DNA from 4 places in the Pseudoalteromonas sp. bablab_jr010 genome. Region 4 is predicted to be linked to each of the others. Evidence: predicted binding sites of a transcription regulator. Region 4 holds the regulator's gene; each other region holds the start of a gene.
What was found. The regulator sigma-54, encoded in region 4, starts transcription at its own class of promoters, with help from an activator protein. The targets are predictions, from matches to a motif close to GTTGGCACGNNNNTNGNNT.
Positions count from the first base shown of each region.

Region 1: the regulator sigma-54 is predicted to act here: its motif matches at 2,670-2,688, upstream of glnA (glutamate--ammonia ligase).
Region 2: the regulator sigma-54 is predicted to act here: its motif matches at 2,812-2,830, upstream of JIG37_RS01570 (LruC domain-containing protein).
Region 3: the regulator sigma-54 is predicted to act here: its motif matches at 3,276-3,294, upstream of dps (DNA starvation/stationary phase protection protein Dps).

Region 1 covers NZ_JACDWV010000045.1:4,614-9,845, forward strand. Annotated here, with positions in the region: gene JIG37_RS01925 (BLUF domain-containing protein) at 1-210, opposite strand, end outside; gene typA (translational GTPase TypA) at 413-2,236, opposite strand; gene glnA (glutamate--ammonia ligase) at 2,744-4,150, shown strand; gene JIG37_RS01940 (DUF4124 domain-containing protein) at 4,269-4,805, shown strand; gene glnL (nitrogen regulation protein NR(II)) at 4,886-5,232, shown strand, end outside.
Region 2 covers NZ_JACDWV010000036.1:2,631-7,862, reverse strand. Annotated here, with positions in the region: gene JIG37_RS01580 (M28 family metallopeptidase) at 1-492, shown strand, start outside; gene JIG37_RS01575 (ATP-binding protein) at 485-2,638, opposite strand; gene JIG37_RS01570 (LruC domain-containing protein) at 2,864-5,053, shown strand; gene JIG37_RS01565 (hypothetical protein) at 5,056-5,232, shown strand, end outside.
Region 3 covers NZ_JACDWV010000085.1:119,002-124,233, reverse strand. Annotated here, with positions in the region: gene JIG37_RS08270 (ABC transporter substrate-binding protein) at 1-631, opposite strand, end outside; gene JIG37_RS08265 (GGDEF domain-containing protein) at 813-1,586, shown strand; gene corA (magnesium/cobalt transporter CorA) at 1,673-2,629, shown strand; gene dps (DNA starvation/stationary phase protection protein Dps) at 2,690-3,208, opposite strand; gene JIG37_RS08250 (CBS domain-containing protein) at 3,436-3,855, opposite strand; gene JIG37_RS08245 (hypothetical protein) at 4,022-4,486, opposite strand; gene JIG37_RS08240 (hypothetical protein) at 4,498-5,190, opposite strand; gene JIG37_RS08235 (RNA polymerase sigma factor) at 5,187-5,232, opposite strand, start outside.
Region 4 covers NZ_JACDWV010000200.1:15,275-20,506, forward strand. Annotated here, with positions in the region: gene mgtE (magnesium transporter) at 1-345, opposite strand, end outside; gene JIG37_RS20630 (HPr family phosphocarrier protein) at 557-829, opposite strand; gene rapZ (RNase adapter RapZ) at 843-1,688, opposite strand; gene ptsN (PTS IIA-like nitrogen regulatory protein PtsN) at 1,689-2,141, opposite strand; gene hpf (ribosome hibernation promoting factor) at 2,145-2,432, opposite strand; gene JIG37_RS20650 (RNA polymerase factor sigma-54) at 2,459-3,955, opposite strand; gene lptB (LPS export ABC transporter ATP-binding protein) at 4,062-4,787, opposite strand; gene lptA (lipopolysaccharide transport periplasmic protein LptA) at 4,784-5,232, opposite strand, start outside.

The sequences.
Region 1 (5,232 bases), on a different contig from region 4:
TTTATCATTCAAAATACGATGATACGTTGCATTCACTGCTTTTCGCGATCCTTCAAGACACTGCATAAAATGAGTACTATTAAAACAAAGTAGCCCTGTTACATTACATTCAGCATTTTTCTTTTTCGCCTTTTCGAGAATATCCTCAATATCATTAGGCCCAAACCCATCGCTAATTTCACTTGTGTAAATCAGTCTAACTAAATACATCTTACTCTCCTGCAAGTTGGATTTAGAAAAGATAGTACAGATGGGGGAGTTAGTAAAAAGTTGCGAGTTGCGTTTAGAAATCTATATAAATTAAGTTGGGTTTCGCTTCGCTCTGCCCAACCAACCTGGCTTACACTAAAACAAAAAAACCGCCGTATTTTTCAATACGGCGGCTTCTATTTTGCAAAACTAAAAGACGTTATTAGTCTTTAGCTGCACGGCTCGCACGCTTACGCTCACTTTCAGTTAAGTGACGCTTACGAATACGGATGTTCTCAGGTGTTACTTCCACTAACTCGTCATCATCGATGAACTCAATCGCTTGTTCAAGCGTGTAGTTTAGTGGTGGAACAAGCGTTTGTGCTTCATCTGTACCCGATGCACGAACGTTTGTAAGTTGCTTACCTTTAAGCGCGTTTACAGTTAGGTCGTTGTCACGGCTGTGGATACCGATAACCATACCTTCGTAAACTTCAACACCGTGACCGATGAATAACTTACCACGGTCTTGTAAGTTGAATAATGCGTTAGTAAGTGCTTTACCAGTTGCGTTTGCAATCATTACACCATTCTTACGAGCACCGATAGTACCGCCTTTATGTGGACCGTAGTGATCAAATGTGTGGTAAAGAAGACCAGAACCAGACGTTAATGTCATGAATTCAGTTTGGAAACCAATTAAGCCACGGCTTGGGATCATAAAGTCCATACGTACACGGCCTTTACCATCTGGAGACATGTCTGTTAGTTCACCCTTACGAAGACCAATTTGTTCCATGATAGAACCTTGGTGCTCTTCTTGACAGTCGATTGTAAGTGTTTCGTATGGCTCTTCTTTTTGACCATCAACTTCACGAAGGATTACTTGTGGACGAGATACCGCAAGCTCGTAACCTTCACGACGCATGTTCTCGATTAAGATACCTAAGTGTAACTCACCACGACCAGAAACACGGAAGCTATCTGGGTTGTCAGTTTCTTCAACACGTAATGCAACGTTGTGAACAAGCTCAGCTTGTAAACGCTCAAGAATGTTACGTGACGTTACGAATTTACCTTCTTTACCAGCAAATGGTGATGTGTTTACAGAGAACGTCATTGTTACTGTAGGCTCATCAACGCTTAGTGGTGGTAATGCTTCAACGGTGTTTACATCACAGATAGTGTCTGAGATTTTCAGCTCACCAAGACCAGTGATTGCAATGATGTCACCTGCGCCTGCAGATTCTGCTTCATGACGCTCAAGACCTAAGTAGCTCATTACTTGGCCAACTTTACCGTTACGCTTAGTACCGTCTGCGCTTACAACAGTAACCTGTTGGTTAGGACGAACAGTACCACGCTTGATACGACCTACACCGATAACACCGATGTATGAGTTGTAGTCAAGCTGAGAAATTTGCATTTGGAAAGCACCTTCAGGATCTGCATCCGGTGGAGATACTTCGTCAACGATCATCTGGAACATTGGTTCCATGTTATCTGATGGCTCGTCTAAATCCATTGTTGCCCAGCCGTTGATAGCTGATGCATAGATTACTTTAAAGTCTAACTGTTCGTCAGTTGCACCTAGGTTATCGAATAAATCGAAAACTTGGTCCATAACCCAGTCAGGACGTGCGCCTGGTTTGTCGATTTTGTTGATAACAACAATCGGCGTTAAACCTTGTGCGAATGCTTTTTGCGTTACGAAACGCGTTTGCGGCATTGGACCTTCTTGAGCATCAACAAGTAGTAATACTGAGTCAGCCATCGAAAGTACGCGTTCTACTTCACCACCGAAGTCGGCGTGTCCTGGGGTGTCTACGATATTGATATGGTAGTCGTTCCAAGAGATAGCTGTGTTCTTAGCTAAAATGGTAATACCACGTTCTTTCTCAATGTCGTTTGAGTCCATTACGCGCTCTTCGTTACCGCCGCGCGTTTCTAATGTGCCTGATTGCTCAAGCAGTTTATCAACCAAAGTTGTTTTACCGTGGTCAACGTGGGCGATAATCGCTATATTTCTTAACTTTTCGATGCTCATATTTTTTCTCAGAGAAATTGAATCTCATTGATCCTGCAAGATCTACGCAGTCACCTGCGTTTTCACCAGATGTCCCAGCATAGGATTTAAAAGGGCGCATATTATCCCTTAATAATGGCATGGATGAAAGTTTATCCAATATAAATTTATAAACTTTCTTCAGGCTTTTTATAAGTATCTGTTTTATAAATGACAAATTTATGAAAATTAAAGTGAATCTGAGCTCAATACTGGCGAAATTTTAGTTTTTGAACCATATTTTGGCACTAAATAGTGTTCATAACCGAAAAATTGGCACGCTCAATAATTGTGCAAAACAAGGTCGCACTTTTTACGCACCAGAATGATCTTTTTACGCACCAACTTAGTGCAACAAAAGTTAACAAAACGAAGCCCTGTTCACTTTTTACAAGCCTAAACAAGGTGTTAAAAACATGGCACGAAACCAGCTTATATAAGCGAAAAGCAATAATGCAGCAAAAATAAAACCCAACAATTGGAGGACACATGTCACAATCGGTTTTAGATTTTATCAAAGAAAATGACGTTAAGTTCATTGATTTACGCTTTACTGATACCAAAGGTAAAGAACAGCATGTTTCTATTCCTCATCATCAAATTGATGAAGATTTCTTCGAAGACGGCAAAATGTTTGACGGTTCTTCAATTGCTGGCTGGAAAGGTATCAACGAATCAGACATGGTACTTATGCCTGTTCCTGAGTCTGCGAAAATGGACCCGTTTTCTGAAGAAGCTACACTAATCGTACGTTGTGACGTCGTTGAGCCTTCAACACTTCAAGGTTACGAGCGTGATCCACGTTCTGTTGCAAAACGCGCTGAAGAGTACATGCGCTCTACTGGTATTGCTGACACTGTATTATTCGGTCCAGAGCCAGAATTCTTCCTTTTTGATGACGTTAAATACAAATCAGACATGTCTGGTTCTATGTACAAAATCGATTCTGTAGAAGCAGCTTGGAACTCAGATAAAGATTATGAAGGCGGCAACATGGGTCACCGTCCAGGTGTTAAAGGCGGTTACTTCCCGTGTTCACCTGTTGATTCATCACATGACTGGCGTTCAGCAACTTGTTTAGTTCTTGAAGAACTAGGTCAAGTAGTAGAAGCTCACCACCACGAAGTAGCAACTGCAGGTCAAAATGAGATCGCAACTCGCTTCAATACAATGGTATTAAAAGCTGACGAAATCCAAGAGATGAAATATGTTATCCATAACATGGCTCACTTATACGGAAAAACAGCGACATTCATGCCTAAACCAATCGTAGGTGATAACGGTTCTGGTATGCACTGTCACCAATCTCTAGGTAAAGATGGCGTAAACATCTTCGCTGGTGACAAATACGCAGGTCTTTCTGAAGAGGCACTTTACTACATCGGTGGTATCATCAAGCACGCTAAAGCAATCAACGCATTCGCTAACGCGTCAACGAACTCATACAAGCGTTTAGTACCAGGCTTCGAAGCTCCTGTAATGCTTGCATACTCTGCACGTAACCGTTCTGCTTCAATCCGTATCCCAGTGGTACCGTCTGCAAAAGCACGTCGTATCGAAGTACGTTTCCCTGATCCAACAGCTAACCCATACTTAGCATTCTCTGCAATGCTTATGGCTGGCCTAGACGGTATCAAGAACAAGATCCACCCTGGCGATGCAATGGACAAAGATTTATACGATCTACCTGCTGAAGAAGCAGCTGAGATCCCACAAGTTGCATCTTCTTTACAAGAAGCACTTGCATCATTAGACGCAGACCGTGAGTTCTTAACTCAAGGTGGCGTATTCACTGATGACCTAATCGATGCATACATCGCGCTTAAGAGCCAAGAAGTTGAAAAACTTAACATGACAACTCACCCAGTTGAGTTCGAAATGTACTACAGCGTGTAATACACGCTGTATCAGAATTATCTAAAAGATAATAAATGTGTGTTCTCAAGCCCGCTCTGCGGGCTTTTTTAATGGTAATTGAGCGGGTTCTACTCTACAGTTTTAGTTAAGTGAAAAAATGCAGGGTCGCAGGGTGAAAAGCACAACCTTATTGGTATTATCGTTATTATTTGCAAGCTTTTTTGGTTATACAGCAGCACAAAAAGTCTATTCTTGGAAAGATGAGAATGGTGTATTAGTATTTTCTGATACTCCTCGCCCCGGTGCTACTGAGGTCAAGTTAAATACCCAAAACCTTACAATGCCTGCAGCTGATACCAGTATTCTTGATACTGCTCCAAGTGCAGTCCCTGTTAACTTTAAAGTGTCAATTGCAGCCCCCGCAAATGAAGAAACTGTGAGAGAAAATACAGGTTCTGTTTATGTTACTACACGAATCAGCCCCCGTTTTGAAACTGGTTTCAAAGTTCAATTACTCGTTGATGGTTCACCTCATGGCGCACCAAGTAATAGCACGACCTTTGCTCTAAGAGAGGTCTTTCGAGGCGAACACACATTACAAGCGAAACTTTTTGATGCAAATAATAAACTCGTTTCAGTTAGCCCAGTCAGCACTTTTTTCATGCACAGAACTTCAATTAATAACGGAAATTAGAATTTTCGACATGATGTCTCGCAAAGCAAAAAGAGTATGCTAAGCTGCACTAAATTGAAACGCACTAAAATGGTGCAACCATGCTCAGAGATTTACATTTTAATTCTCAATTACTCGACAGTATTTGGAAAAATTTAAGTACTGCTGTTATTTTACTCGATCATGATTTTAAACTGGTTTACGCAAACGATAGCGCCAGTGAGCTTTTAGGTTTAGGCCCAAAACGTATCATCAACCAACCGTTCGACAACCTATTTAACTACCACTCGATAGATTTAAAACGTATTGCTCAGTATTCGTTGTTTGACGGTGTCGATTGCCACCAACATAGAGCTGACGTGGTGTTCGTCGATTCTCGCCATGCCAAGTTAACTATTAGTACACGCCGAATAAGTAGCAACGATGAAAATTATATCCTGTTCGAATG
Region 2 (5,232 bases), on a different contig from region 4:
CGTCCATTTAACGATGTTGGCTTTGCAGCTGTGCGTATTATGGAGACAAACGAAAACTATAATCAACAGCATCAAGACTTACGTACTGAAAATGGTATTACTTATGGTGACACCATCGACCATGTTGATTTTGCCTATGCGGCGAAATTAACGTCACTCAATGCAGTGACAATGGCTTCAATGGCGTGGGCTCCAGCGCCGCCAACGGGTGTTAGTATTTCAGGTGCCGTAAAGCCGAGTACAACATTAGCGTGGCATAAAAGTGATGATCCAACGGTGGTCAGTTATAAAATCTATTGGCGTTATACCAGTGAGCCACAATGGCAGTTTAGCCGCGATGTTGGCAAGGTAACCGAAGCAACCCTTAAAAATGTTGTTATCGATAACTACTATTTTGGTGTTGCGGCTGTAAACAAAGACGGTATTGAATCACCGGTTGTATTTCCTGGCGATGTTGGCGCGTTCGAATGGCCAGACAAATCTGCTAAATAGCAATCGTTAAGTCATAGCGGACACCACCCAGTTCGCTATGAGCTGCTGTAATACGCCAGTTATGGGCTTCGACAATTTGTTTTACTATCGCAAGCCCAATTCCTGAACCTGACTGTTTCACTGTTTTTAAGTCAGGCACTCTATAAAGGTGGTCAAAAATCTTTGCTAAACTCTCGTCGCTGACGCCAGGGGATGAATCTTCATAGCAGATTAAAAGCTGTGTTTGGTTTTGGCTAATCGTCAAATTAATCTTACCAGGGTGATTTGTGTACTTAAGCGAATTACTGATTAAGTTTGCAAATAACTGTGAAAGCCGTGTTGCATCGCACTCAAAACTTAGTTCATCAGCAACATTTTGTGTAAATGTCACTTCAAATTTTTCAAGCTGGATCAGCATATCTGCGTGTAGGCTTTGGAAATACTCAGCCGCATTAACTGTTGTTACGTTGAGCTGAAAACTGCTTTGTTCTAAAAGTGAAATTTTATTTAAATCAGTCACTAAAGTTGCCATGTCGGTGATTTTTTGGTTAAGCTTTTCGTATGTAAGCTCATTAAATTGGGTTAGGCCTGCTTGAAGCGTTTCAAGGTGTAAGCGCAACCCTGTTAATGGACCACTTAGTTCGTGAGCTACTTGTGATAATAACTTACTACGTTGACTGATTTGTTTATCCAGATAATTTCGGCGCTGTTCAATAAGCTGTTTTCTCTGTCTTATTCTTAATAAAGCAATGCCCATTGCAGCTAAAAGCAGGCTAAATAATAAGACGCTGTATAAAATAGCTTGACGTTGTGCGGCAATAGCTTGGCTTTTTTCATTGTCTTGGAGTTTTAAATCTTGTATTGCTAAATCGCGGTCGCGCATTGCAATGGAGTTTTGTAGCTCAGCTAAACGGTGGTTGTAGTTGTTACGGGCAAAGCCTTTTTCAAGCTCTGTAATAGCACGTTGATACGACAGGGCTTGTTTATAATCAGCTTGTTTTTCTGTCACAGTGATCAAATGTTCTAGGGCAATGATTTGCTTTTGCAGCTTATTTTTTTGCTTACTTAACTGGTAGGCTTGCTCAGCATAATGTTTAGCTTGTTCGTGCTCAGTAGAGCCAATGTACAGCTTAGCTAATGTAAGTAATACATCTATATATAAGTGATCGTCTTGCTTGAGTTCAATGAGCACTTGTTTTTCAATGCTTAATGCTTGGTCAGGTTTATCTATTTCGAGCAAATTTATCGCAATATTATGGTTTGCCCAGGCAGTATTTCGCGTACTGTTATAACTAGCGAAGACCTGCTTAGCCTCTTGTGCGTATGCAATTGCTGCAGGGTAGTTTTTAAGTCCATATTCGCATTGGGATAGCTTAACTAAACTATGTCCGATATCAGATAGTGAACCCGTTTGCCTATCAAAACTAAGGGCTGTAATAAACTCGCTCTTTGCTTTTTCGTATTGTTCTAAATCTAAATAACTTTGGGCAATTGAATAACTTATACCTGCTTGTAATGAAATAGACGGCGACATTTGCTGAATAACTTCACGGCGTTTTAGCTTATATTCTAGGGCAAGGGTTAACCGGTCTAACTGTTCAAGATTACGCGAATAACCATGGTAGAGCATTTCTTTTTGCTTTAAGGATAATTCTCGATTGTTGTCGTGAATATAAACCTCAAGCAAGTTTAAGGCTGCTTGATATTCACCTGCATTATGATAAGCACTGACAAGGCTCGCAACGGCATCAATTTCGTAATCGGTGAGTTGCAAACGCTGAAACAGCGCGACATTTTGTTGAGATAAGTGAATTGCAGATTCTAGTTTATTTGCACTATATGCCAATCGAGCTTTGACTAAATACAATTCGCTATAAATAGAGGAGTCACTTTTATATTTTGGAGAAGACTCAAGTTCTTCTACTATATTTTGCGCCTGTTGAAACTGACCTAGGTGTATATGAACGTGAATTAATCTAACATTAAAGCTTAATCGCTCAGCAAAACTGGCAGATTCAATAAGGCGTTTATCTATATTTGTTAAATATTTATAGCGTTCTTGGTAATCGCTTATTGTTCTAGCTTCATCAATGTGGCCTTGTAGAGTTGACGCAATTGATGCAAATGACAAGGTACACAGCAGAATAACAAGAGCTTTAAAGTTCATTTTTAACATTTATTATTATTTTTTCTGAAGCAATTCTAGCACATCATGCTTTTGTGTTGAGTAAATTTGTTTTTTGTGATTAAAAAGAATTGCATTTTGCGATATAGATGGTTGCATCTTGCAAAAAGAATCTACAAAAAATATTTAAAACCTTATTTTTTAATGAGTTATATTTTGGAACAATTGCTGCTTTAAATAATTACATAACCACAGGAGAGTGTAATTATGAAAAGCAAAATACCCGTCTGTCTTTTATCAGTGCTTGCCACTAGTTATGTAAGCGCAGCTCCGTTTGAAGAATGCCCAAGTAAAGCATTTCTAATACAAGGTACACCTGCACAAATGTTTGGAATTGATTTGGTCTCTGCTAAAGCGACAGTATTAGCACCGTCATTAAACTTTAGTGACGAAACAAACAATGAAAGCGTAAATGCTGTGGGTTTTAACTATAAAGACCAATATATGTATGGCTTTAGTAAGCAAAGCCCGAAGAGTGTTGTCAAAATTGGTGATGATTATCAACTAGAACGACTCGTGGTTAACGGTCTGCCTGATACTAACTTCTATGTGGGTGACATCCATGTAAATAGTGAAACTAATCAGGCGGTATATTATTTGTATCATCCCAAATTCGGATTGTACGGTATTGATTTGACAGAGCCTGCTGATGAATATCAAGCTGATTTAGTTGCGGGTTCAGCTAGCTGGGGGTTAGCTATTTATGATTTTGCTTTTCATCCTAATAGCAACCTTTTGTATGCAGTTGAATCAAATGGCGACTTATACGAAATAGATCTTAATAATAAGACACCCACATTTGTGGCGAACTTAGATATAGCTGGTGATACCGGAGCGAATGGTGCTGGGTATTTTGATGTAAAAGGACAGTTTTATTTTAGTAATAACCGAAGCGGTAAAATACACAAAGTAGACCTTAGCATTAGCCCTGTAAACGGTTACACGCCAACTGCTGCGGTGTTTACTTTAGGGCCTACATCAAATCAAAATGATGGTGCACGCTGCGCAATTGCTGAGGTAAAGGTAACGGATAATTCAATCGATTTTGGTGATGCACCTGCTCCTTATCAAACCTCACTCGAAGACAGTGGCGCAAGACATTTATTTGACCCAAATGCAGATCAAACTAATTTGGTTTACTTAGGTGCTACAGTAGATGGCGAGAATATTAATACACGTTCAGACTTACTTTTAACACCTGATGATCAATCAGATGACGGCGTTAAGTTCGTCACTGATTTGGTAGCAGGCAATACCAGTCAAATTATTGTTACCTCTGCAAATGACGAGACATATCTATACGCATGGTTTGATTGGGATCAGAATTACCAATTTGATGCGGATGAAATTACGGTGTCTAAATATCGGTTAAACCAAGGCGATAATAGCATTTTGGTTAATGTTCCAGATGATGCCGTTATGGGAACAACCTGGTCTCGCTTTCGTGTAACTGATGGTAGTGAAACCAATCCAATTACAGCAACTGGTGGTGTTATTGGTGGGGAGGTAGAAGATTACTCTGTAACAACATTGGGAAGCCTAGTTTACCCAGGTGAAAATAGCTGGGTAACACTTGCATTTGAGGATAAATGGCCATTTTCTGGAGATTATGACTTCAATGATTTAGTTATAAACTATCGAACTACAATTATAGATCAAAATGGTGTGGCTACAGGTTACAAAATAGAAGGTGAGCTAGTTGGGATAGGTGCTGATTTTCATAATGGCTTTGCAGTTAGGTTATATGAGACTGTGGAAGGTTCAAATGATAAACGCATTTTACGTAGCCAAATTAATGCTGATAAAACTAGTTTACTGATTAATGGTCTTGAACAAACGCACGAGATCTTAGAGCAAAATACTGAAGATGCTATTTTCGTGATTATGCCTGATACTTGGGATTACATTGATAAACAGTCTAATTGTAATTATTTTAGAACCGAGACGGGTTGTGATAGCAACAATAAAGTCACGTTTTCATTGTTTATTGATTTATTACCAGGTACAGCGACCGCTGATGCACCTAAGTACACATTAGATCCTTTCATATTTGCAGCTGATGGACACTATCATGGTGAAGCCTTGGTTGGTAAAGACCCTAGAAGCTGGGAGGTTCACCTTAAGAATCAGCAGCCGACAGAAAAATTTGATATGCAACTATTTTCTTTCGCAGAGTCTGATGATGCATCTGACAGTTCGCTGGGTTTTTACTTCCAAACCGAAACAGGTCTACCTTGGGCAATTGAAGTAGGTACTTCTTGGGCTCACCCTAAAGAAGGGGTAGATATTACCCATGCATACAGCGACTTTAAAGCATTTGCAGAATCAAAAGGGCAAGAAAAGCCAATGTGGTTCAACAATGCTAAGCCTGCTAACGTGATTTCAAGAGGAGAATAATTATGAAACATTATACTTTAGTGATCATAAGCTTAATGTTAGCTGCGTGTGGTGGCGGTGGTGAAGGCGACTCTGCAACTGAAAGTGCTGGAACAAATGTAACGCAAGCACCTACAACAGATACAACACCACCTGAGACAACGCCTCCTGCTACTGGCGTGGATCCTGAGACGATGAAT
Region 3 (5,232 bases), on a different contig from region 4:
CAGGTGCAATAATAAAATCGGGTTGCTCTACGGCAAGGATCTCTCTATTTAATGGTTTAAAGCCTGAGTGAGTCTGCGCTAAGTTTTTAATTCCAGTATATTCAAACAACATTTGCGGCACGGTATCAGTACCGGCAGCAACTAAGCCTCTATCATTGGCCGATAATAGAAAAAGTGCTTTTTTACCAGTAAGCGAAGATTTTTCAGGTAAGCTATTTTGGATTTTTTGATTTAAAGCACGTGCTTGCTCTTGCGCACCTAATTCATTACCTAAATTAGTAATTAAGCTATTTAGCTCACTGATAGAGTCTGGCTTAGGGTAGGTTTTTAACGTTACACCAGTCGAACTGATTTGTTTCAATACTTCAGGTCTGCCAGTTCCTTCAAGTGCAAAAAGTGCCGTTGGGCGTAAAGAAAGTACACCTTCCGCAGCAAGATCGCGGTAATACCCAACCTGAGGTAACTCTGTGGCCGCTTTTGGATACATACTCGATTGATCAACACCTACTAGCTCTTGCTGCTGACCTAACGCGAATATAATTTCTGTTAATGTTCCTCCGGCACTTACTATTCGTTGCTCAGCGAAGACTGAGCTTGAAAGCAGTAATAACATGACGCTTAAGTATTTCATATTTGCACTCACTTGAATGATAGTAGCCCTATTATAATTAATTAAATGCAAATGAAAATAGTTATCACAATCAATATGTGTTTGAGGGTGTAACTTCGTAGTTCAACTCTTTGTGCTAGTCTTGTTGGATGAAATTTAGATTATACTCGATCATCTATCACTTTGAGGGCGGGAGGCTTGCATGAGGCGTTTTTATGAAACAGAACGAACTTTAATGGATTATCGAGAAAGAGAAAAAAGCCGTTGGCTTAGGATGCTTTTTATTACAGTGATTAGTATTGCAATTTCTTTACTGATTACTTTCTTGATTCTTCTTGCTACAGGGACAGAAATGATGCCTATCATTTTTATTATAGCGACAATTGCTCCTGCAGTTACTGCGCCAATCGTTTCATGGTCTATTAGTGGTTTGATGATTAAAGTTCAAAAATTAGAGGAAACACATCGAAAACTAGCAATGTATGATCATTTAACAGGATTGCTATCTCGTCGAGAGTTTCTAGCTCAAGGGAATGAACTATTGCAAATGTGTCAAAGTAATAATCAACCAGTTGTATTTGCTTATTTAGACTTAGATCACTTCAAAAAAATTAATGATACATACGGTCATGCTGCTGGAGATGAGGTATTGGTAAGTTTTGCAAACCTAGTCAAGAAAACTTTAAGGCAAGAGGATTTACTGGGTCGTTTAGGGGGCGAAGAGTTTGCTCTAATTTTGGTAAACACGCGAGTGGTAGAGGCAAAACAGAAGCTAGAATTGCTCCGTAAATCTGTCGCAAAGATGACAATTAATTACGCTGAGCAACCGCTAAAGATTACAGTTAGTTTAGGGGTAGCTGATTGGGACCGTTCTCATGAAGAAAACTTAATATCGTTAATGAAAAGAGCTGATAATGCACTTTATAGCGCTAAATCATCTGGGCGAAACCAGCTTGCATTTGCCAAGCTATTTTAATGGCTTGCTCCATAAAAACACTGATATATTGTTTGTCTTTGAAACATCTAAATTCTTTAAATAATTTTATTTTTTAAGTAGGGCGCATGTTACGATTTTTTTCTATAGACCAAGGTGTGATCACAGAAACAGAGCCAGCTGCTGATATGCCTCTTGCAACCGCTATTAAGAATGCCCATTGGATTGATACTATAAATCCGACTGAAGAAGAACGACAAGCGCTGGCAAGCATCCTTAATATCACCTTACCCGGCGCTGATGATGTTGAAGAAATCGAGGCCTCTTCCCGTTGTTTTATCGACCATGAAGGCTTGCATGTGCATGCGCTATTCATGTCACCAAATGAAGGGCGCTTTAACACGGTAACCGTAGCTTGTTTGTTACAAGACAACTGTTTGCTGACAATCCGCGATGATGAACTAGCCGATTTTCGTCTATTACGACTACGTGCTCGGAAAGGGCAAGTGGCGTGTGATAATCCAAAGCAACTTTTGGTGACTTTATTTGACCAAAAAGTCGAAAACCACGCTGATATGCTTGAAGATATGCATCATCAGTTAGAAAAACTTAGTGCCTATGTACTTGAAGAGGATGACTCTGACTTAGAAGAAGCCGTTAGCCGAATTTCTCGCCTTGAAGATAATAACGGTAAGGTGCGTTTATGTTTGATGGATACGCGCCGGAATATTTCGTTTTTACTGCGCCACCTAGGAGCGCCGACAGAAGACCGCGAATCACTACGTGAAATTGTACTCGATATTGATACCCTTATGTCTCACTGTACATTTTTGTTTGATAAGGTGAATTTCTTAATGGACTCGACTCAGGGTTTTATTAACATCGAACAAAACCAAATTATCAAAACCTTCTCTATCGCCTCAGTGGTGTTTTTACCTCCGACCGTTGTCGCCAGTATCTATGGGATGAATTTTAACAGCATGCCTGAACTGCAATGGGCATGGGGTTACCCGTTTGCAATTGGCATTATGTTGCTGTCTGGCTTTGCACCTTACTTGTTCTTTAAACATAAAGGTTGGTTGTAACAAAGCATAAAAAAGCCCAGCAAATGCTGGGCAAGGGGTCTTCGGATAGACCTAGGGGGTTTAACCTTTCAATTCGCCGGTAGACGATTCAATATGCGCACGAACAAACCATTGGAATTGTTCTAAATCAGCCAGTTGGCCGGTAATCATATCTTCAGAAACTGGGTCTAGCTCACCAAGCTTATCGATAGCTGAACGGTGGTCTTTATTAACACCGTTATACACTTTATCAAGCGCTGTTAGGTGGTCAGTAACTAAGCCTTTACCAATTGAATAATCTTGCCAAGTACGGCGTTCTACAATTGATTGAGGTGTGCCAACAGGTACGCCGCCCATGGTTGCAATACGCTCTGCAATCGTGTCAGTCATCTCTTGCACTGCGCTTACTTGTGGGTCTAACATTTCGTGTACACCAATAAAATTAGGACCAACAACATTCCAATGAATGTGTTTTAAAGTGAGGTGTAAATCGATTAAAGCGACCATGCGTTGGTCTAGAATAGCAATCGTGTCCGCTGCAGCTTGGTCTTTAACACCCGGTGCTGTAAATTCTGCGATTTTTGATGATGAATTACTCATTACTCCTCCGAGATTATCTGTAAATTTCCTTTCGCTTTTAATCTAAAAAGCATGTGTAATTACACAGAAGCAAGCGTTGTGCCTAATAATTTTTAAATTATAAGTTTCTGAATTTTAGGGGGTTAATTTTATTTAAGTCTTGAGAGGGGTGATACTAGCTAAGAAGAAGTATGAAAACTCTGCACACCTTCTGTAAAAAATTCAGTGTGCAGATACAAAGTTACGATTTAAGAAAGCAATGCAGCTGCTAAACGAACAAAATCAGATGAAGTTAGAATGCCCACTAGGTTGTTATCTTTATCAACCACAGGCATGCAGCCATGACGGTTTTCAACAAAAAACTTAGCAACTTCGTGTAGCGGTTGCTCTGGCGAGATACTGGTAAAATCGGTAGCCATAATATCAACCACTTTAGTTTGCTTTTCCTTGCGTTCGAGGGCGCTGGCGCTGTAATTCGCCATGATATTCATTACCTGAGCAATCATGATTTTTTGCGTTAACATGCCAACCAAACCACCGTGCTCATTGATCACGGGGATATGACGAACATTTTTCTCTTTCATTAGATTATGAGCATCATGCAGGGTATTTTGCGCGCTAATAGCAAATGGGTCTGGCGTCATTAAATCACTAACTAGGTGTGTCATGGCTACATCCTTACAATTAATCAAGTTGTGGTAAGTTTAGCGCTTATCTAGTTAATTTCACTTAAGTGAGATCAAAGTATTAGTGATTAACGGTGTAATTACTTATGCAGTTCAGCCGTAGGTAAAAAGATGTAATGAGGATAATTTTTACCTTTAAATATTAATTTTATGAATTATTAGCTTGTTCAATTAGCGTATAAGCATCATGCGCTTTTTCACTTGGTTTTATGCCTTTTCCTAAAATGATTGTTAATTGTACGACTATTGTGCGCTCTAATAACGTTGACTCATGCAGTGCTGGCGAAGTTTGACTTGTGCAGGTTAATAAACCGCAGTGTGCTCTTTGCTCAAAACGTGGTTTGTTAGTGGGCTTGGAACGCTCAACATCAACTGCCTGCTCGGCAACGAGAAACCAGTCATAACCTTTGTCTATGGTAACTTTGGCGGCTTGCAGCATACTTTGCTCAAGCGCTGAGCGCTTTGAACCGTGACGAGTTTCGTATCGAAGAATATATTGATTATCTGCAAGCTGCTTAGTTGTTAGGCCTGGTATGCTTTTATCGGTCGGATGTTGGCTGCTGGTGCAGCCAAGTAAAGCAATGGCAAAATAAGCTAATAACACGTGTTTCATGATTGCCTCGCTTATTGCCAATGGTTAGTTAGTGCTTGTTGTTCGGCGTTACGATCTAACGGCTGGCCTTGAATATGCTCGTCGATGTAACTATCAAGCGCAGGTGTTTTACTTGCTAAGCGATAGCTTTGGCTTGACATTGCGCGTTGCTCGCTTGATGCATGAAGCTGCCAAATTCCTTGTTGCTTACATGCAATATGTGTTTGCTGGGTAGTTTTAGAATACAGCGTGTATTGGCGGCAAAAATCGCCATTATTATTAACAAAGCTAAGCTGTGCAGTTAGGCTTCTGTTTGTATCTAATAGTGTGTTGTCGCCACTCAGTTGTTGATCTAATGCGTTGGCAATGGGTTGTTCCAAACCTTGTTGTTGAACAAAGCTAGCAATAGCGACTGTAAAAAGCACCGCAATACTTGCTGCAACGGCCATTTGTTTGCGACCAGCTAGTTTAATTTGCTGCCATTTAGATAGCGAAACGACATTCTCTTTATTTTGTTGCTCGATTGTTTGTGCAAGTTCATCAGACAAGGGCATTGCATCAATCTGTGCTGCGTGTTGTTTAACGAGCATGTCAACTTCAGATAGTTCAGCTAGGCGTAAAGCGAGTTGCTCATCTTCAGCAATTGCATTACGTATTGCGTCCATTTCGTTTGCTGGTAATTCATTGTCTAAAAAAGCACTGAGTGTTTGGTCATCAATCTTCATGCGTTTTCCTTGGTGAAATCAGGCTTAATTAATTGATAAAGT
Region 4 (5,232 bases):
GTCTTGATATACGGTATCAGGAAGACTACGTAAAACCTCACCTAAGTCATCGTCGTCCATATCTTCTGTAGCAGCAGCAATGTGCTCAGGCTCCATCTGGGCAATAATGCCAAGACGTACATCTTCAGAGAGTTCCTCTAGAACATCACCACGGACATCTGGGTCAACCAGCTGCCAAAGCATACGACGAATTTTATGAGGAGAAGACTCAAGTAAAAGGGCTGTATCACAAGGTGCCGTTTTGGCTAACATGCCGCGCACTTGAACAAATTGACCACTATTGAGTGACTTGGTCACTTGTTTGAGTTGTTGTAGTGGGTAATCTTGTTCAAAGGCTTCTGGCATTGGCGTCCTTACAACTGAAAAAAGTTTAAATAGGCTATGCAAATACAGCATAGTTGCTTTGTAGTGTATTTGCAGAGATATCGTCGCACTGCGATAAATTTATTAAGAGTTTTGTAATTTAGAAAAGCGAGCGATATAAAAGTAGGATATTTAAAGGGAATTTTAAATATCCGAAGTAAGTTTACCGTAAACCTTGAAGTCTTAGCAAATGCTATTCTTGCTCGTGAAAGCGTTGCGCAATTAATTCGCCGATTGCCGTTAATGCAGCGTCAGCGTCAGGACCTTCGCATACAACACGAACCTCTTTTCCTTGACTACTTTCAAGGAGCATTAACGCTAACACGCTGTCGCCTTCAGCTTCTTTCTCATCTTGAAAAAGTGTAATTTTGGCATCAAATTGCAGTGCTAGTTGCGCTAAAACAGTCGCAGCGCGAGCATGTAAGCCAAGTTTGTTTTGAATTAAAAAGGTATCTTCAGCGTGCATTGTTGGTGCCTAGTTAGATATCTTGTTCGCGGTGGCGAATTTTTACATTAGCATGAGTTTTAGAAAAGCTTTCACCAATTGTTTGCGCTAAGTAAACAGAACGGTGTTGGCCTCCTGTACAACCAATTGCAATGGTTAGGTAACTGCGGTTATTGCGCTCTAGATGTGGCAACCAAGTCTGTACAAAGGTTTGAATCTGCCAAGTGAACTTTTGCACTATGCTGTGGCTAGCTAAATAATCCCTGACAGGCTGATCGAGGCCGGTTAATGGCTTCAAATCAGGCTCCCAGTGTGGGTTCGGTAAAAAGCGTGCATCAAAAACGTAGTCAGCTTCTTTTGGAATACCATGCTTAAAACCAAACGACATAAACGTAATAATCAGTTTTTTATCTTTCTTACCTAAAATCTTTTCACGAATTGATTCTGCTAACTGATGAACACTCAAATCAGTGGTATCAATCATAAAGTCAGCGCGGGTGATCAGCACATCCAGCAGGATTTTTTCTTGTTTAATGGCAAGATCAAGCGGTAAAGAATCAATCGATAATGGATGCAAACGGCGAGTTTCAGAAAAACGCTTAATTAGGGTTTGGTCATCACTATCTAGGTAGAATAGTGTTGGGTTTGCAAAACCTGGCAGGTACTCAAGAATATCATTAAACTCTTGCTGCTCTTTCGGTAAGTTACGTACGTCGATACTGACGGCAATTTTGTCATAATTATCAGAAACACTTCGCACGAGCGAAGGCAGTAGGTTGACAGGAATATTATCAACACAGTAGTAGCCTAAGTCTTCAAGAACTCGTAAAGCGACCGATTTCCCCGAGCCTGAGCGACCGCTGATAATTATTAATTCCATTTATGCCTCTGATGCAATTACTTGAAATAGTTGCTGATCGCTTGTAGCACTTCGCAACTGTTTACAAAAATCTTTATCTTTAAGTCTATCAGCAATTGTTGACAAGGTCTTCAAGTGCAACTGGCAATCGCCATCTGGTACGATGAGTGCCACAAAAATATCAACGGGACGATTGTCTATCGCATCAAAATTGATGGGAGATTCACTGACAATAATAAATGCATGAGGTTCATCAGCACCACTCATTCGACCGTGGGGAATAGCTATTCCTCGGCCGATACCTGTACTACCTAACTTTTCCCTGTTCAGAAAAGCATCTAGGATATCTTGTTGAGATAAATGAGGAAACTGCTGGTGAGCTAACTCGCTAATATACTCAAGAATTCTTTTTTTGCTATTAAAAAGGACCGCAGCTTTGCTGCAGTCCTGATTAGTAAGTGAACTAAGTTTCATAATTTAATGTCGAGCTAATTTCTCTTTATGCTTAATGACTTGGCGATCAAGTTTATCGATCAATGAGTCAATTGCTGCGTACATATCTTGATGTTCTGTAGAAGCGAACAACTCGCCTCCGTTTACATGTAAAGTTGCTTCTGCTTTTTGGCTTAATTTTTCTACATCTAAAATGACATGAACATTATTAATATGATCAAAATGCCTTTCTAGTTTTGCGAACTTAGTGTTTACATAGTCTCTTAATGAATCAGTGACTTCTACGTGACGACCAGTTAAATTTAGTTGCATAAGCATTTTCCTTCTATGTAAAACGTCTAAATCAGACTTTTACGCTGATTAGACGGAGGTATTGCTAGAGACTCACGATATTTTGCAATTGTACGTCTAGCTACTTTAATTCCTTGCTCAGCCAATATATCTGCAATTTTGCTATCACTCAATGGTTTAACCGAGTTTTCTGCAGCAACTAACTTCTTGATTAAAGCGCGAATTGCTGTAGAAGAACACTCACCACCATTTTCGGTGCTGACATGGCTTGAGAAGAAATATTTCAACTCAAAAATTCCCCTTGGGGTATGCATATATTTTTGTGTTGTAACCCGAGAAATCGTCGATTCATGCATTTCGACCATTTCTGCGACATCGTTTAGCACCATTGGCTTCATTGCTTCTGGGCCATGTTCAAAGAAAGCTTGCTGTTGTTGCACGATACAGTTGGTCACTTTTAGTAAAGTATCGTTACGGCTTTCTAAGCTCTTAATAAACCACTTTGCTTCTTGTAAGTGAGAACGAATAAATTGGCTGTCGCTACTTGATTTAACAGAGCGAGACATCGCTGCATATTGGCTATTCACTCTAATTTTTGGCATACAATCTGGGTTTAACTCGACTACCCAGCGGCCTTTCACTTTTTTCACTGATACATCGGGTATGACGTACTCAGATTCTTCGCGTACTATGCTATCCGCAGGCTTAGGATTTAAGCTGTGAATGAGCGTCATCACTTCTTTAAGCTCGTTTTCTTTAAGCTTAGTCTTTTTCATTAAAGTGCGATAGTCGCGACTTGCTAATAATTCGATATGCTCAGATAAAACCATTTTAGTTTCAGCTAAATATGGCGTATTGGCATCGAATTGACGAAGTTGTATACACAGGCACTCTTGTAAACTTCGCGCGCCGATACCAACTGGATCGAATAACTGTATTCTTTTTAAGACAGCTTCAACTTCATCGAGTTCGATTTCTTCTTCATCATTATTTTGATTAAAGCTTTCGACAATATCTTCGCAGCTAACCGTTAAAATACCTGAGTCATCGATAGCTTCAACGATGGCAACGGCAATCGCTTCATCGGTAGGACTAAATGGTGTGAGCTGTAGTTGCCACATTAAATATTCTTGCAGTGTTTCTGTTGAAGCACCTTGGTAAATAGACTCGTCTTCAGGCATTGGCCCAGACGATGTTGATGGGGCGGCACTCATGTACTCATCCCACGTAACATCCATAGCTAAGTCATCGCTAACCGTATCCTTACTCAGAGCATCACTGCTTTCTTGCTCGAATTCGCTAGGTGCTTCGTCGGCAGACGCGCTGACTTGTACATCGTCAGACTCCGCTTTTTGCTCATTCTTACCGATGCTTTCTTCGTTGTAATCCGCTTCTTCCACTTCAAGCAGAGGATTACTATCAAGCGCTTCTTGAATTTCTTGCTGGAGATCCAATGTACTGAGCTGCAACAAGCGAATGGCTTGTTGCAGTTGTGGAGTCATTGTAAGTTGCTGGCCCATGCGCAGCTGTAATGATTGCCTCATGTATCCCTAACAATCCTTTTTAAGTTATCGGTAACGGTGAAGACACTGTTATCGATTTATTGTCATTGTATAAGTCTAGCAGATGCTCTAGTCGGTGGCGTAATGGTTACAGCCTGAATTGCTCGCCTAGATAAACATCACGTACAGTTTGGTCTGCTAATACGTGCTCAGGTGTGCCTGATGCAATTAGCTCCCCATGAGAAACAATGTAGGCTTTTTCACAAACATCAAGGGTTTCTCGAACATTATGGTCAGTAATAAGTACACCAATACCACGATTTTTTAGGTGCTCAATAATTTTCTTTATATCTAACACTGAAATAGGATCAACACCAGCAAAAGGCTCATCTAAAAGGATAAATTTAGGATTAGCGGCTAATGCACGTGCAATTTCAACGCGGCGTCGTTCACCACCTGACAGTGCCATACCTTGGCTATCGCGAATATGTTGAATGCTAAATTCATCTAATAAGTTGTTAAGCGTCTCTTCGCGCGTTGTTTTGTTAAGATCTTTGCGGGTCTCTAATATGGCCATCAAGTTTTGGTAAACTGTTAATTTTCGAAAAATAGACGACTCTTGTGGTAGATAACCAATACCTAAGCGCGCACGGCTGTGCATTGGCAAAAGCGTGATATCGTTATCATCGATGCTTATTTTTCCTTTGTCGCTTGGTACGAGGCCTACAATCATATAGAAGGTCGTTGTTTTACCTGCACCATTTGGCCCTAACAAGCCAACAATACTGCCCGCTTCAACTTCAAGACCGACATTTTTAACCACTTGGCGGCCTTTGTAGCTTTTAGCTAAAAGCTCTGCTTTTAATGTGCTCATGGTTGGCCTTTATCGTCTTTTTTATTTTCTACAGGCACTAAAATAGTGTGTACACGATCTGTTGAGTTTTCGTCTTTTTCTGCGCTGATCAGCTGTTGAGCCATATCGTAGGTAATGCTTTTTGCCGTTACTTTTTGACCCGCTTGAGTGACTTCAGCTTCGCCATTGAGTGTTAAGAAGCGCTTCGCAACATCATAACGAACTTCTTCGGCGCTGGCGCTCATCACGGTACCATCAGCTTGCTTTTCTTCGAAGTAAGCTGGTTTGCCTGTAGCGATAATTAATTCGACTGTACCTTCGGTGTCACCGCCATGTGCCTCAAGTCGCTCTGCTGTAATGCGACGATCACCATGCACGATCTCTACGTTACCTTCGAATATGCCAACGCCATCTTTTAGTTTACCGATTTGGCGATCTGAGCTAATGCTAATTTGAGCGCCTGTTT